Regions from separate parts of the Jeotgalibaca sp. A127 genome, predicted to be linked through region 2. Evidence: predicted binding sites of a transcription regulator. Region 2 holds the regulator's gene; the other holds the start of a gene.
The links. The regulator NrdR, encoded in region 2, represses ribonucleotide reductase genes. The targets are predictions, from matches to a motif close to ACACNATATATNGTGT.

Region 1 (8,079 bases), on a different contig from region 2:
GTGCCGATGTCGCCATTCACTTTTTCCCTGGGGAAGAAGCGGACGCTGAAGAAGTTAAGGCATTAATTGAAAAAGAAGGTCGCAAAGCATTGTTGCTTCCGTATGACTTGCGTGAAGATTCAGCTGCAACGGAAATCGTGACGCGTACCGTCGAAGCGTTTGGTGGATTGGATATTCTCGTTTTGAATGCTGCCCAACAAATTGCCCAACCTTCTTTGAAAGATTTGTCGATGAAACAAGTACATGATACGTTTAAGGTAAATATTATCAGTATGTTTGAAACGGTTAAAGCGGCTGAGGAGCATCTGAAACCAGGAAGTGCGATTATTACAACGACTTCGGTTCAATCCTTCGACCCTAGTGATCCGTTAATGGATTATGCGGCAACGAAAGGTGCAATCAGTAATTTTACGGTTTCGTTGTCTTCCTATTTTGCGGATAAAGGTGTTCGGGCGAACAGTGTCGCTCCGGGACCGATTTGGACGCCGCTACAATTGGATAATGGTCAGTTGGAGGGTGCCATTCCTGAATTTGGTCAGAAGAGTCTGTTGAAACGTGCTGGTCAACCAGTTGAATTGGCGCCAATATATGTGTTGCTCGCATCTGATGAAGGAAGTTATATTACCGGTCAAATTTATGGTGTTACCGGTGGACAACCGATTGGACTATAAAAATTTAAAAGCGCGAACTTCTTGGGGATTTTTCCCGGAAGTTCGCGCTTTTTATTTGTATAATCACAACAGGTGCGGCGATTAAAAAAATCCCGAGCCCGGAACGCCGCTTTTTTTCCGAAAAAGCGGCGTTCGTGACCTGCGTAGTGCCCTTAACGCCGCACTTTTTCAAAAAATGCGGCGTTAAGAATTTTTTTCGAGCTTAAAGCCGCACTTTGGACACTTTTCACATCACAATCTCACCTCGCGCCAATGTTTCAGGCACTCGGATGATGCGTTGATTGGAGCTGCCCCGAAATTGAAGCGTCAAATCTTTTTTGCTCAGCTCAAACCTGCCATCAACGAGTACATCAATCATTGCTAACAGTTCTTGCTTGTCGTCCGTCTCCGCTTGTAGCTCTTCCCAGGTGTATCCGGTCCAGCTCCAGATATCTTTGCGATCCCCAAAGCGTTCACGCACCTTCTTGACCAATGGCAATAAAATCCCGGTATTCAAGAAGGGTTCACCGCCCAATAAAGTCAGCCCCTGCACGTAATCATGTTCCAAATCGGACAAGATGCGTTGTTCCAATTCTTCTGTGTAAGCTTCACCATAGCTGAATGACTGCGCTACTTTGTTGTAACACCCTTCGCAAGCAAATAAACAACCACTCACATATAGACTATTTCGCACACCCTCGCCATCGACGAAGTTAAACGGCTTATAACTGGCGATTTTTCCCCGCGAATATATTTCTGAAGTCCATTCACCCGGTTTCGGATTTCGCATGTTCTCGCCCTCCTACATATGCTTCTTGCGTGCTGAAATTTCTTTGTGGCGGCCGTATACCATTGGTCGTTTTTGGGGATTACCCAAATAGCCACACGTCCGTTTCACTACATCACACGTATCTGGATTATTATTTTGGCATTTTGGGCATTCAAAGCCCCGCTCGGTAGGATCAAATTCCCCGACATAGTCACACTCAAAGCACTTATCAATTGGCGTATTTGTTCCCAAATAACCGACTTTATCGTAAGCATAGTCCCATACTGCTTCCAGTGCTTTGGGATTTTGGCGGATATTTGGATACTCACAGTAGTGAATAAAACCGCCGGAAGAAAAGGCCGGGTATTCTTTTTCAAAATCAAGCTTTGCAAACGGCGTTGGTTTCTTACGGACATCATAGTGGAAGCTATTGGTATAGTATCCTTTGTCGGTAATGTCTGCGATTTCCCCGAATTTTTTCGTATCCAATTTACAGAAGCGATCCGTCAAACTCTCACTCGGCGTTGCATACACACTGAAATGATAACCGTAGTCATTTCCCCACGTATCACAGTTACGCTTTAATTCATGTAAAATATCCAGGGTAAATGCTTTGGCTTCGGTATTGGTTTCCCAATCCGGACCGTAGAACACAGTTGCCACTTCGTATAAACCAATATACCCCAGAGAAATAGTCGCGCGTTTGTTTTTGAAAAGTTCATCCACATCCTCTTCGGCTTCCAGTTTGTTGCCCCATGCCCCGTTCATATATAAAATGGGTGCATTTTCCGGCTTCGCCTGCTTCACGCGTTCTACACGGTAAACGAGTGCATCCTTCGCAATCTCTATGCGTTCTGCCAGCAATTGCCAAAATTGGTCTTTATCTCCATTAGATTCCATGGCAATACGCGGCAGATTCATTGTCACAACGCCTAAATTCATGCGTCCGCTAGCAACTTCGTTCCCCTGTTCATCCTGCCAACTTTGCAGGAAAGAACGACATCCCATCGGTGCTTTGTAGCTGCCTGTTAATTCGACCAATTTGTCATAATTTAAAATGTCCGGATACATCCGCTTCGTCGCGCATTCCACCGCTAACTGTTTAATATCATAGTTTTGATCCGTCGTGCGTAAATTCACACCATCACGAATACCAAAAACCAATTTAGGGAAAATGGCCGTCCGCCGCTCTTTACCGAGTCCCTGAATACGAACCGTCAATATGGCTTTTTGAATCTCACGTTCATAACGATTCATTCCCAAGCCGAAGCCAAAAGTTACAAATGGTGTTTGTCCGTTCGAGGTATAAAGTGTATTTACTTCGTATTCTAAACTTTGCATCGCGTCATAAATATCTTTTTTCGTTTTTTCCCATGCGTAGGTTGCTTGTTTTTCTGGGTGCACCCATTTTTTTGCGTCCGCCATGTGTTTTTGTTCATTCAATTCTGCATACGGACTCAACAATTCGTCAATCCGGTCTGCGCTCGTTCCACCATATTGGCTGCTGGAAACATTGGCAATAATTTGCGCCATTTGGGCCGCAGCGGTTTGAATGGATTTCGGCTTTTCCACTTCGGCGTTACCGATTGAAAATCCATTCTCAAACATATACCTGAAATCGATCAAGCAGCAATTTGTCATGGGGGAGTAGGGATGATAATCCAAATCATGGTAATGAATATCCCCGCGTAAATGTGCATTCTCAACATGTGGTGGTAACATCCGCAAGCCTACTGCTTTCGCTGTAACACCAGCTGTCAAATCGCGTATGGTGTTAAAAACACGACTATCCTTGTTCGCATTTTCATTTAAAATGGTCTCATCTGCCTGGATTAGTTGTTGAACGCGCGACTCGATGTTGCGTTGTGCTTGTTTCTGCTTCCTCTTTTGAGCTCGGTAATGACGATAGTTTTCTGCAGTTTGTTTTAATTCATTTTTTGTTAGCGTTTGTTCAACCAATTCGTGAATATCTTCGGTCGAAATATGATGGCCTGATCTGGATAAGATAGTCGTTTCGATTTCTGCAACGACTGCATCCATCTGATGCTTCGCTTCGCTGTTGCCTTTCCCATTCATTTGATTCGCTTTTTCGATAGCTGCGACAATTTTATCCGACTTGAATGATACAATGCGTCCATCCGTTTTAAGAACGTGTAACGCAATATTTTCTTGACTAGAGACTATTTGAGACACTGTTTAACCCTCCTGATGATACTATATATAGTGTTTTTACATACTTTAACCACTAAATGTTGTACCTAATTTATCACATACGTATTTGTGAGTAAATACACAAAAAGTAAGCAAAAAAAGAACACCTCTAAATCAAGCGATTCAAAGGTGATTCTTTAGGGGGCTAGAAACCGGGTTCTAGGCTGTCTCTTTCGTCTGAGTTGTAGAATTGACGCCAATCGATAAAACCAGCATCCAATCCTCTCAACAGTACTTCTGCCGTTCCAATGTTTGTAGCCAAGGGAATCTCATAAACGTCGCTTAAACGGATTAATGCAGTAACGTCTGGCTCATGCGGCATGGAAGCCAAGGGGTCACGCAAGAAAATCACGAGATCCATTTCATTTTCGGAAATAAGGGCACCAATCTGTTGGTCACCACCAAGGGGGCCGGATTTGAAACGGTGAACGTTCAAGCCTGTTGCTTCCGTTATTCTTAACCCCGTTGTTCCAGTAGCAAACAATTCATGCTTCTCTAAAACCGGTTGATAAGCTGTACATAGACGAATCATTAAATCTTTTTTACGGTCATGTGCAATCAATGCAATTTTCATAAAGTGTTACCTCCACTCGTGATGATAAATTTAGTATATCACTTTTCAAAATTTTGTCGTGAAGATTTCATACTTTCTTCATAATTAAGCGCTAATATAACAGTAAGCCAATCACAAACAATCTTTTAATTCTTTGCTCCTCCAAGTAAAGAACAACTCCTTAGAAAGAAGCAACCCAGCCGGGTTGCTTCTTTTTTATGATCGGCTTGGTATTAAAGTGATTCCTGCCACCAAAGGCAAGTATTGCCCCTTATTCAGAGCATCCACAAACCAATAAAGCTGTTCTGGTAAGGGTAAACTAAACGTCGTCATAACTGGATGCAGTACCGCAATAATCAATGTCGGTAATGCTACAATAAAAAATAACGAAGCATCCTTCATTTTAAAATTACTCCAGACAAAAACCAATGATAGATATAATCCTGTTAAAAATGGTAACGCGAATTGCAGCCATGCATACAAAACTCTATCATCCGGCGTCGTTAGTCGCCACAAAACATTTTTATCGAGATAGTCATGACCAAATATAACGACTATCAATCCCGCCAACCAGATAATATTCATTAGCCAAGAGTTTTTCTTATTTCTCCGCATCCTACACCTCTTATTTGTTTTTCTACCATTATACCAAATGAAAAAGGTCAGGACAGCATTGTCCTAACCCTTCTTTAAATATTAGTGTCTTCCGGTATGTGGATCGTTGTCATGCAAAAGCGATTCATCAACATCTTCATTTGCTAAACCACTATCAACGACGCCCTCTCCCGTACTTGTAATAACATTCGAACGCATCGCATCAGTCGCATCCAGCATTGCCTGGTTATCGACCGGCTTATCCATATACTGGCTTTCTTCTTCATACTTTTCGTTCAACAAGCCTTGCTTGGTTCCCTTTACCAAAACGAGCACGCAACCCTCTTCAAGATCCTCTTGGTAGCCGTAAAGCGGGTCATCGTCCGTTCGATAATCAGGCATTGGTCGGTTCTCAATTGCTATCGAGTCTTTAACCTCTTGCCACAATTTTTCTTCAGTTGTCACTTCTGCTTCTGTACTTTTCGCATATGTCGGCTGGAAATTTTCATGGGTTATCAAAGTGATATCTTCGTTGGTGCAACCTTTTTCCTTCAACTGTCTGATGATAGCCACCACTTTTTCAACAGAGTCATAACAGCCCACGATATATCGGTTTCTAAGTATCATCTCAATGCCTCCCTAGAACTTGTTACCTTTATTATAACGGTTTCATAATCATCTCCCAAACCATACCCCTTTTCTCATTTTGCAAAAATTGAAACAATTCAAAAGTTGTAGTAACATGAATACATAATGAAAGCGTTTACTTTTTAAGAACTATCAATATGAGTGGAGATGGGAAAAACATGCTAAATCTAAATGATAAGGTCGCAATTGTAACAGGTGCTGCAATGGGTATGGGAAAAGCAACCGCGGAATTATTTGCTCATGTAGGCGCCAAAGTTATCATCGCCGATTATAACGAAGAAGAAGGCCAAAAAACGGCTGATGGAATCAGGAAAAATGGCGGTGAAGCTACCTTCGTTAAAGTGGATGTATCAAAAGAAGAACAAGTTAAAAATCTGGTAGAAAAGACGGTAGAAACATATGGACGTCTAGATGTCGCCGTAAACAACGCAGCCATTACGCCCGATGATAAACCAATCGCAGAGATGGATATGGACTACTATGACCGATTAATGTCCGTCGATTTGAAGGGCATCATGCTGTGCATGAAATATGAAATCCAACAAATGCTTAAGCAAGGTGGCAAATCCTCTATTGTTAATACTTCATCGGTCAGTGGCATACGGCCCCAACCCGCTAATCCTGCTTACGTCACTGCAAAACATGGCGTGATTGGTGCGACGAAAGCAGCAGCAATTGATTATTCATCCAAAGGCATCCGCATCAACACTGTTTGTCCGGGTGCAATCGATACACCCATGTTGCAAAATGCTCTCGTCCAATTCGGCCTTGATCCCGTCGCCTATGCCAAACAACTGAGTATGCTTGGGCGCTTTGCCGAAGCAGAAGAAGTTGCACAAGCGAACTTATGGTTGTGTTCAGATTTATCATCTTACGTTACCGGTGCCACCATTGCAGTTGATGGCGGTTATACCGCGATGTAAGAGCAAATGTATAAAATATATAAAGAGGAGGTTGGATTTCTGTGCCCAACCTCCTCTATTGCGTTATTTTAAAGATATACAGTAAGTAATTTAATCAAAAATAGAAAGGTGAACTCTGCCTTTAACCGCAGGCAGCGGAGATTTGGGATCACACTACCTTTCTGCTGTTAACAGCATGGCCTTTTGTATGGTCATTCTTCTCATTTTCATATAAATTCCACCTCTTAAGATTATTAGATATCATGATGCTAAAAATCAGGCGGTTTCTTTTGATGATGCTGAAGGACGTAATTCCATTTTGAAAAGGTATCTCTACTATATAAATAATTCATAAGCAGCTCCTTTCTAAAACAAAAAAACACAAAGGTCACTTCTCCCTGTGCATCATCGACCAACTATTCAATTTTTTTGGCAAAGGTTGCGGACAAACACCCATCTGAACGGATTTCTTAATAAATGCAGCCATGTGATTACCTCCCATTTTTCAGTATAAAAGACTTAAAAATGTTCGAACCTTTGCTTAGCTCTATTATAAGACAGTTATTTTTTCTTTTCAATGATTTCACTTACTTCAAGTTTTTCCCTTTTCGTGATAGTATTGAGCAAAGCCATTAAAAACAAATGAGGAATAAACATGAATATACGAAAAAAACTACAGCAAAGTAAACGCATCGTCATTAAAATTGGAACAAGTTCCTTGATGACTGCAAACGGCAAAGTGAACTACCAACAATTCGACCGCCTCGCTTATGTCCTTTCTACCCTTAACAAAGACGGCAAGGAAATTGTCCTGGTTTCTTCTGGCGCGATGGGAGTTGGCTTGGACAAGTTGAATATTTCCAAACGTCCCGTTTCGATACCCGGGCAACAAGCAATTTCCGCCATCGGACAATGCGAGATGATGAATCTTTATTCCCGTTTCTTTTCCCACTACAATCAGACAGTTGGCCAAATCCTGCTAACACGCGACATTATCGAATTCCCGGAAAGTTTAAAAAATGTAACCAATACCTTCAACGCCTTAATTGAAATGGGTATTATTCCCATCGTAAATGAAAATGATACGGTTGCGGTTGAAGAGTTGGATCACCAAACAAAATTTGGTGATAATGACCAGCTTTCCGCAATCGTGGCAAACATCATCGACGCCGATTTATTAATCATGCTTTCCGATATCGATGGGTTCTATGACCAAAATCCGGTCAACAACCCAGATGCCACCCTCTTTCACACGATTTTCCAAGTGACTGATGAGGAAATGGCGAAGGCTGGAGGCGAAGGTTCTTCCTTTGGAACAGGTGGTATGATCACCAAGCTCAAAGCTGCCCAGTACTTATTAAAAAATAATCACGAAATGATCTTAGCCAAAGCAGAGGATCCCACCATTATCTTTGATATTCTCAAAGGTCATGAAATCGGCACTTATTTCTCTAACCAACCTGAACTGATCAAGGAGGAAACGACTGAATGAACAACATGCTCGAGACAATGGGTAGGCAAGCAAAAATAGCTGCCAATATCCTCAGAAAAACCAAAACAGCTCAGAAAAATAAAGCTTTGCTTGCAATGGAAGCTGCCCTTTTGAAAAATCAGGAAGCAATCATTGAAGCCAATGCCATCGATATTGCAAACGCCCAAGAGCGGGGATTGGCAAAACCAATGATTGAACGCTTAACTTTAAATCCTGCCCGTATCCAATCCATGGCGGAAAGTATTCATCAAATTGCCGGA
Region 2 (8,079 bases):
TTGAGCGTGGGTGGGGCCATCTTTGGTCCACTCGTTTCCAAATGGATTTCAAACTATGGCTGGCGAAATACGTATCTGATTTATGGGATGATGTTGCTTGCAATTGGTATACCTGTTTCGCTTTTTATTTATCAGCGCCTACCAGAAGACAAAGGGCTCACGAAGTTGACTGGCAACGGAAAAATAAATAAATCCCCGGTTCTTGATAGTCTGCAAATTTATCTGAGTGGACGGGAGTCAGTAGGTAAATCATTTTTCACTTTGTTGATTATCGGCATGTTATTTGCGGGATTGATAAATGGTGGGGGACTGGGACAATTTCCCCGGGCTTTCACTTTGTGGCACGGTGCTGCGTTTGGGTCGTTATTAATCTCGATTTATTCGATTGTCGGAATTTTTGGTAAATTGTTGTTGGGCTGGCTGGATGATAAATTTGGCATTAAAGTAGCGATCATATACAGTGCGGGCTCACTGGCACTGGTTTATGCATTTATGTTATTTTCGAGCCAGGCATGGGCTGCTGTTTTAGCCGCTGTTTTGTTCGGGACAGCCAATTCCATTGGAACCGTAGTGGGACCCTTATTGGTGGCTTCACTGTATACACCAGAAAATTACGCGGGCGCCTATGGCATGGTACAAAGTGCCCAACAAGCAGGGATGACCCTGGGATCGATTACTGTGGCAACGATTTTCGATTTAACCGGAGGATATCAAGTAGCCTGGACATTGTTTATAGTCTTGGCTTCACTGGTATTGGTGATGTGGCTACCAGCCCTTAAGTTGAGTCAAAAGTATCAAATCACGAATTTTGAAAAAGAAAGAAGAGATGCATATGCCGGAACTACCAGAAGTTGAGACGGTTCGAAAAGGCTTGAACCAACTCGTGGCGGGCGCAACCATTACGAGTGTGGATGTTTTTTGGAATCGTATGATTACCCCTCCGTTTTCTTCTGAACGCTTTCAGGAAGAATTGATCGGGGAGCAGATTCATACGATTGAACGGCGTGGCAAGTATTTAATTTTTTTATTGGATAACTGGGCGATGATTTCCCATTTACGGATGGAAGGCAAATTTACCGTTACGAAAACGGGCGAGCCGTATCAAAAACATACCCATGTTGTTTTTCATTTAGCGGATAACCGCGATTTGCGGTACTTGGATGTTCGAAAATTTGGCCGTTTTTCCTTAGTGCCGATTGATAAAAAAGAAAAATATGCACCCATTGAGAATCTGGGTCCTGAGCCGACACCTATCCAATTTACCTTGGATAATTTCCACGATAAACTTTCGCGGACCGGACGCTCGATTAAAACAGTGATTCTAGATCAACATGTGGTTGCAGGGGTCGGAAATATTTATGCAGACGAGTCGTTATTTCAGGCAAAAATCAACCCCATGAAACCAGCGAATCAATTGAACGAAGGGGAGACCAAGCGCCTTCGTGATGCGATTATCGACGTCATTGCCAATGCGGTGGAAGCCGGCGGGACGACTATCCGTACCTATAAGAATACGCTGGGTGAAGCGGGTAAATTCCAGGTAAAATTGAACGTCTATGGTAAAACAAACCAGGCTTGTCCGAGATGTGGCACGCCGATTGAAAAGACAAAAGTGGCGCAGCGTGGGACCCACTATTGCCCGCATTGCCAAGGTTCCATCGATTTGTATGAAAAAAAGGAGCCCAAAGGATGACATTTATACTAGGCTTAACAGGCGGTATCGCGACCGGTAAATCAACGGTGTCGCGATATTTTGCCGAAAAGGGCATTCCGGTGGTGGATGCTGATTTGGCGGCACGGAAAGTCGTTGAACCGGGAACAGAAGGACTGGCAGGTATCGTTTCCCATTTTGGTCCTGCTATCTTAAATATGGATGGCACCTTAAACCGGAAAAAGTTAGGTTCGATTATTTTTGCCGATGAAGCCAAAAGACAGGTATTGAATCAAACACTACAAATCCATATCCAGAGACAAATTCATAATGAAACACAGGAACTATTGGACAAAAAATATTCTTTAATTGTTCTGGATATTCCCTTGCTGTTTGAATCTGGGTATGACAAGAATTGTGATGCTGTTATGGTCGTATACACGACGCCGGAGGTACAAAAAAAACGTTTGATGGCACGAAACAATTTAACGGAACAAGAAGCCAAAGACCGAATGGCCAGTCAAATCGCGATTGATGATAAAAAAAATCTGGCTGACATTGTGATTGATAATAATGGTTCACTTGAAGCGACCTATGAACAAGTTGATAAGTGGCTTAAAAATCAAAATAAATAGCCATTATTGTGGTATACTAGCTACAGAAAATGACTAGAAAGGGGTATGGAGAAGATGCAATGTCCAAAATGCCAATATAATGGATCTCGAGTTGTGGACAGCCGCCCCGTGGAAGAAAATAATTCCATTCGCCGCCGTCGTGAGTGCGAAAGATGCCATCATCGCTTTACGACATTTGAACGGATTGAACAAACGCCACTTCTCGTTATCAAGAAAAATGGTACCCGTGAAGAATTCAGCCGCGAAAAATTATTACGTGGTCTGATACGTTCAAGTGAAAAGCGTCCAATCAAATTGGAACAATTAGAAGAGATAGTCGACCAAGTCGAACGTGAATTGCGAGCGACCGGAGAGAATGAAGTTCCAAGCATGGTTATTGGCGAACATGTAATGGATCATTTAGCTAAAATTGACGATGTCGCCTACATCCGCTTTGCGAGTGTGTACCGTCAGTTTTCCGATCGGGAAACCTTCCTGGCTGAATTACAAAATCTTGAGAAAAAGAACCGCCCAGATGTAGAGGAGCGTAATGAATGAATACCCCTTGGAAAAATTTAAGCCCAAAGGATTCCTTTGTTACCCAGCAAACGTGTTTTATCTCAGATGTAGATAAACGCGTGATTACTTTCCTTTATCAACCGATAATTGGCTCGCATGCCTATAGTTTGTACATGACGTTGTTAGGCGATTTTGAAATGAAACAGCAGTCGAAAATGCATTCGGAATTGCTGGCAACGTTAAATGTCGGAATACCCGAATTTTATCAAGCACGGGTTCGTTTGGAAGGAATCGGTTTGTTGAATACGTATGTCCGGGAATCTGATAACTTAAAAGAATATGTTTATGAACCTTTGATGCCGGTAACCAGTCAGCAGTTTTTCGAAGAGGATTTACTGCGTATGCTCTTGCGGGAACACGTGGGTGAGAGCCGATTAAAAAGATTGCAAGAGCAATTCAGTTTCCAAAAACCGGATATGATCAATATGCAAAAAATCACCCAATCTTTTGTGGGTGTTTATGATGTGGCCCGAACGATTGTGCCGTTGGAACCTTCCTCTTTGCTGGAGGCGAAGAAAGGCAAAGCACCACAAATAGAAATTTCGAGCTTTAACTTCAGTTACTTGAAGCAATTGCTCGGCACGCAATTTTTCCGTCCCGAGGCTTTGACATCAGATTTGCGCAAGCAAATTGAGGTGCTTAACAAGCTCTATGGGATTGAAGAAGAGGAGATGGCTAATCTTTTGTTGCGGGCAACGAACCTGGAAACGGGCGCTGTCGATACGAAGGAGTTGGAAACCTTGGCATCTGACAGTACAAGCCAGGGACTATCCCAAAGGGTCATTAAAGATAAGGTCGAACAATCCATTGAAGCTTCCGCAAAACAAAACGCGAATCGCGAGGCTGCCCTTAGAAAGGGTGGGTATTCCGAACAAGAAGTACAGTTGGTATTAATGACGGAAAAGCTGACACCTTATCAATTTATCGCCGATATCAAAGCGCAAAAAAATGGACAGGTGACTTCCAATGAGAAACATCTGTTGAATGTTTTGCTCAGCCAATATGAATTATCATCAGGCGTTTTGAATATGCTGACTTATTACATGTTGGTGATTCAAGGTGAACCGACCATGAACAAGGGTGTAGCGGAGAGAATCGCGAATGACTGGGTTCAATCCGGGGTTTCCCTGCCTGAAGAGGCGATAAATAAAACGAAGCAGTTTGTCGGTCAAAAACGTGCGGCTGCTGAGAAACGCACTGTACGCCAATATGGCCGGAATGTCGTCCGTAAAGTTGAAAAATTACCGGAGTGGGCGACGCGTACACAACCGCAACCCCAGAGCGAGCGGTTGCTTTCCGAAGAAGAACAGAAACGATTTAATGAACGTCTGAAGAAATTCAGGGGTGGTAGAAAGGCCGGTGATGATTAATGGATCACATTGGAAAAGGTTTTCGAAATTTTATGAACCAACCGAATGTTTCCAAACAATATGAGGAAATGGTTCGCTCGGTTTTAGCTGATCCAGAAGTCCGTCATTTTCTTGAAGCAAACGAAGAAATCATTTCACAGGAGATGATTTCCAACAGCTATTCGAAGTTATATGAATTTGTTCAGGAAAAACGGAAAATCGCACGTGGCGAAAGTGGTCAAAATCCAGGCTATCAACCTGAACTGGCTATCAACGCACGCTATATCGATGTGGTGTATGTTCCAGACCAAGCAACCATTAAACGGGAGCGCGAAAAAGAATTACGCAGCCGGATCAAATCAATTAATATTTCCAAAGAAGCCCGTAAAGCGACGATGGAACAATTTTTACAAACGGAAGAACGTTTGGAAGTACTGGGTGACGCTTTTGATTTTATCGAAGCTTATGCAGAGAATCCGTCTTCTTTCCACAAGGCTTTATATATTCATGGGCCGTTTGGGGTTGGAAAGACGTACTTGCTGGGTGCCATCGCCTATGAATTGTCCCTTAAAGGATTTGTAACGACGATGATGCATTATCCAACCTTCACACAGGAAATGAAAGCAGCGATTGCCGACAATACGGTTCCCGAGAAATTGGACCTTATCAAAAAGAGCGATATTTTGATGCTGGACGATATCGGGGCAGAAATCAATTCAACGTGGGTGCGTGATGAGATTTTGGGTGTTATTTTACAACATCGGATGCAGGAACATTTGCCCACTTTCTTCACGTCGAATTTGAATTTTTCCGAGTTGGAACAACATTTGCGTATGGGCAACCGTGGTGATGATGAACCGATTAAAGCAAAACGCTTGATGGAACGGATTCGCTTCTTGGCACAGGAAGTGCAGATGACGGGCAAAAATCGTCGCCTAAATGATTAATCCTGACTTGCATTTCATGTGGGTTCGTGTTTTAATGTACTAGAAATTAATGAAATCGATGAGAAAGACATGCATCCAAAGTGAGCATTTTTAGAGAGAGATGGGTTGGTGGAACATCTCAATGACCTTTTGATTGTACCCCTTTCGAGAGAACAGCGGAATTTAGTATGTTGTTCCGGTCCGCACCGTTAACGCGCTGAAGAGTTTTCGATATTATCGGAAGCTAAATTTGGGTGGAACCACGTCAATTTGTACGTCCCATTTCTGGAGGAGTCTCTGGAAATGGGACTTTTTTTGTATTTATTATGATTTATATGGAGGAATTAGGATGTCAGAAATTAAAATCACTTTCCCTGATGGAAATGTAAAAGCATTTGAAAAAGGGATTACTGTCCAGGATGTGGCGAAAAGCATCAGCAACAGCTTGGCTAAAAAAGCGCTAGCCGGTAAATTCAACGGAGAATTGGTTGATTTTGAGCGTGCGTTGGAAGAAGATGGCACGTTGGAAATCGTTACTCCAGATCACGAAGATGCTCTGGGTATTTTGCGCCACTCAAGTGCGCATTTGTTGGCACATGCGATGACACGTTTATTCCCGGATGTTCATTTCGGGGTAGGTCCGGCAATAGAAACAGGTTTCTACTATGATACGGATATGGAAAACCAACTAACAGAAGAACAATTGACAGACGTTGAAGCAGAAATGCAAAAAATCGTCCGTGAAAACCATCCTATTGTTCGCCGTGTTGTTTCACGTGCTGAAGCTTTGGAAATCTTTGGTAAAGACCCTTATAAGGTGGAATTGATTACTGCTTTACCAGAAGATGAAGTGATCACTGTTTACCAACAAGAAAACTTCATCGATTTGTGCCGTGGTATCCATGTGCCATCAACCGGTAAAATCCAAATATTCAAATTATTGTCTTTGGCAGGGGCATACTGGCGCGGAAACTCCGACAACAAAATGATGCAACGGGTATACGGAACGGCATTTTTCGACAAGAAAGCTTTGGCAGAATTCTTGAAAATGCGTGAAGAAGCAAAACTACGCGATCACCGTAAATTAGGAAAAGAATTGGACTTGTTCATGATTTCTCCTGAAGTCGGTTCAGGTTTGCCATTCTGGTTGCCAAAAGGTGCGACAATCCGTCGTACATTGGAACGCTATATCGTTGATAAAGAAGTGAGTTTGGGTTACCAACACGTATACACACCAATCATGGCTAACGTTGACTTGTATAAAACTTCTGGTCACTGGGATCACTACCATGAGGACATGTTCCCACCAATGGATATGGGTGACGGGGAAATGTTGGTACTGCGTCCAATGAACTGCCCGCACCACATGATGATTTATAAAAATGATGTTCACAGCTATCGTGAATTGCCAATCCGTATCGCGGAACTGGGTATGATGCACCGTTACGAAAAGAGTGGCGCGTTGTCCGGTTTACAACGTGTGCGTGAAATGACATTGAATGATGCGCACGTATTTGTTCGCCCTGACCAAATCAAGGACGAATTCAAGCGGACATTGCAGTTGGTGCTGGATGTTTATAAAGACTTCAAGATTACCGACTACCGTTTCCGTTTGAGCTACCGTGATCCAGAAGACAAAGAAAAATACTTTGATGATGACGTAATGTGGGAAAAAGCAGAGAGCATGTTGAAAGAAGCGATGGACGACATGGGCTTGGAATATTTCGAAGCTGTCGGCGAAGCAGCTTTCTACGGACCTAAATTGGATGTTCAATTCAAGACAGCCATTGGGGTGGAAGAAACGATGTCCACAATCCAATTGGACTTCTTATTGCCAGAACGTTTCGATTTAACTTATGTGGGTGAAGATGGTGAAAATAACCACCGTCCGGTTGTTATCCACCGTGGCGTTATTTCGACAATGGAACGTTTTGTAGCGTACTTGATTGAAGAATACAAAGGGGCATTCCCAACTTGGTTGGCGCCGGTCCAAGCAACCATCATTCCAGTAAGTGTGGAACACCATGCTGATCGCGCTTATGAATTGAAAGCACAAATGGACCGCATGGGGATGCGTGTGGAAGTGGACGATCGTAACGAGAAAATGGGTTACAAAATCCGTACCTCCCAAACACAAAAAATTCCTTATCAAATCGTAATAGGGGACAAGGAAGTTGCTGAAAATACTTTGACTGTTCGCCGTTACGGTTCAAAAGAAATGAATACGATGGGATCAGACGCGTACTTAGCGTCCGTTGAAGACGAAATCAAGAACTTTAAATAACAAACAGTAGAGTGGAAAAAAAGGCGTTTAGCCCCGGATCACTGGAGCGAATAAGCGGAAGATGGTCGCAGACCATCTAAGCTTTATTCGTGAAGTGACGCCGGGGCTGCCTTTTTGAGCACGTTTACGAAGCAAATATTCGGTTAAATAGGCGGGGCCGGGAGTTATTTGCCAAACCCTTGTTTATTTGGACTGGATGCGGCGTTCAGAAGAAAAAATAATCTGGAACGCCGCATTTTTAGCAAAAAAGCGGCGATGCGAGCTCAGGAAATAATTTAACGCCGCATTTTCAGCAAAAAAGCGGCGTTTAGCATCGAACGAGACTCACGAACGTCGCACTTCAATATTTTTATACGCCATCTATCTTCATTTGTGCTAAAATAAATTATTAAATGGAACCACCGTATTTTTGAAAGGGGACGAAACATGTTACGTGATAAATTAATGACCCTATTGGAACAAAAAGAGGCAGAGATGATTGCATTGCGTCGTCACTTCCACGAAAATCCAGAGATTTCTTTTCAGGAAAAGGAAACGGCAGATACAATCGCTAAATTTTACGAAGATAAAGATGTTGAAGTAAAACGTAATGTCGGAAACGGCTATGGCATCGTTGTAACGATAAAAGGAAACAAACCAGGAAAAACCATTGCACTGAGAGCTGACTTTGATGCTC

Region 1: the regulator NrdR is predicted to act here: its motif matches at 3,631-3,646, upstream of nrdD (anaerobic ribonucleoside-triphosphate reductase).

The regions. Positions count from the first base shown of each region.
Region 1 is NZ_JBQPRC010000016.1:21,021-29,099, reverse strand. Features, by position in the region: gene ACTVAI_RS11260 (SDR family oxidoreductase) at 1-671, shown strand, start outside; gene nrdG (anaerobic ribonucleoside-triphosphate reductase activating protein) at 898-1,440, opposite strand; gene nrdD (anaerobic ribonucleoside-triphosphate reductase) at 1,453-3,612, opposite strand; gene mgsA (methylglyoxal synthase) at 3,776-4,204, opposite strand; gene ACTVAI_RS11240 (hypothetical protein) at 4,400-4,798, opposite strand; gene ACTVAI_RS11235 (hypothetical protein) at 4,880-5,404, opposite strand; gene ACTVAI_RS11230 (SDR family NAD(P)-dependent oxidoreductase) at 5,584-6,348, shown strand; gene proB (glutamate 5-kinase) at 6,989-7,819, shown strand; gene ACTVAI_RS11220 (glutamate-5-semialdehyde dehydrogenase) at 7,816-8,079, shown strand, end outside.
Region 2 is NZ_JBQPRC010000001.1:397,583-405,661, reverse strand. Features, by position in the region: gene ACTVAI_RS02040 (MFS transporter) at 1-855, shown strand, start outside; gene mutM (DNA-formamidopyrimidine glycosylase) at 833-1,693, shown strand; gene coaE (dephospho-CoA kinase) at 1,690-2,286, shown strand; gene nrdR (transcriptional regulator NrdR) at 2,341-2,823, shown strand; gene ACTVAI_RS02020 (replication initiation and membrane attachment family protein) at 2,820-4,214, shown strand; gene dnaI (primosomal protein DnaI) at 4,214-5,140, shown strand; T-box leader at 5,190-5,404, shown strand; gene thrS (threonine--tRNA ligase) at 5,469-7,403, shown strand; gene ACTVAI_RS02005 (amidohydrolase) at 7,830-8,079, shown strand, end outside.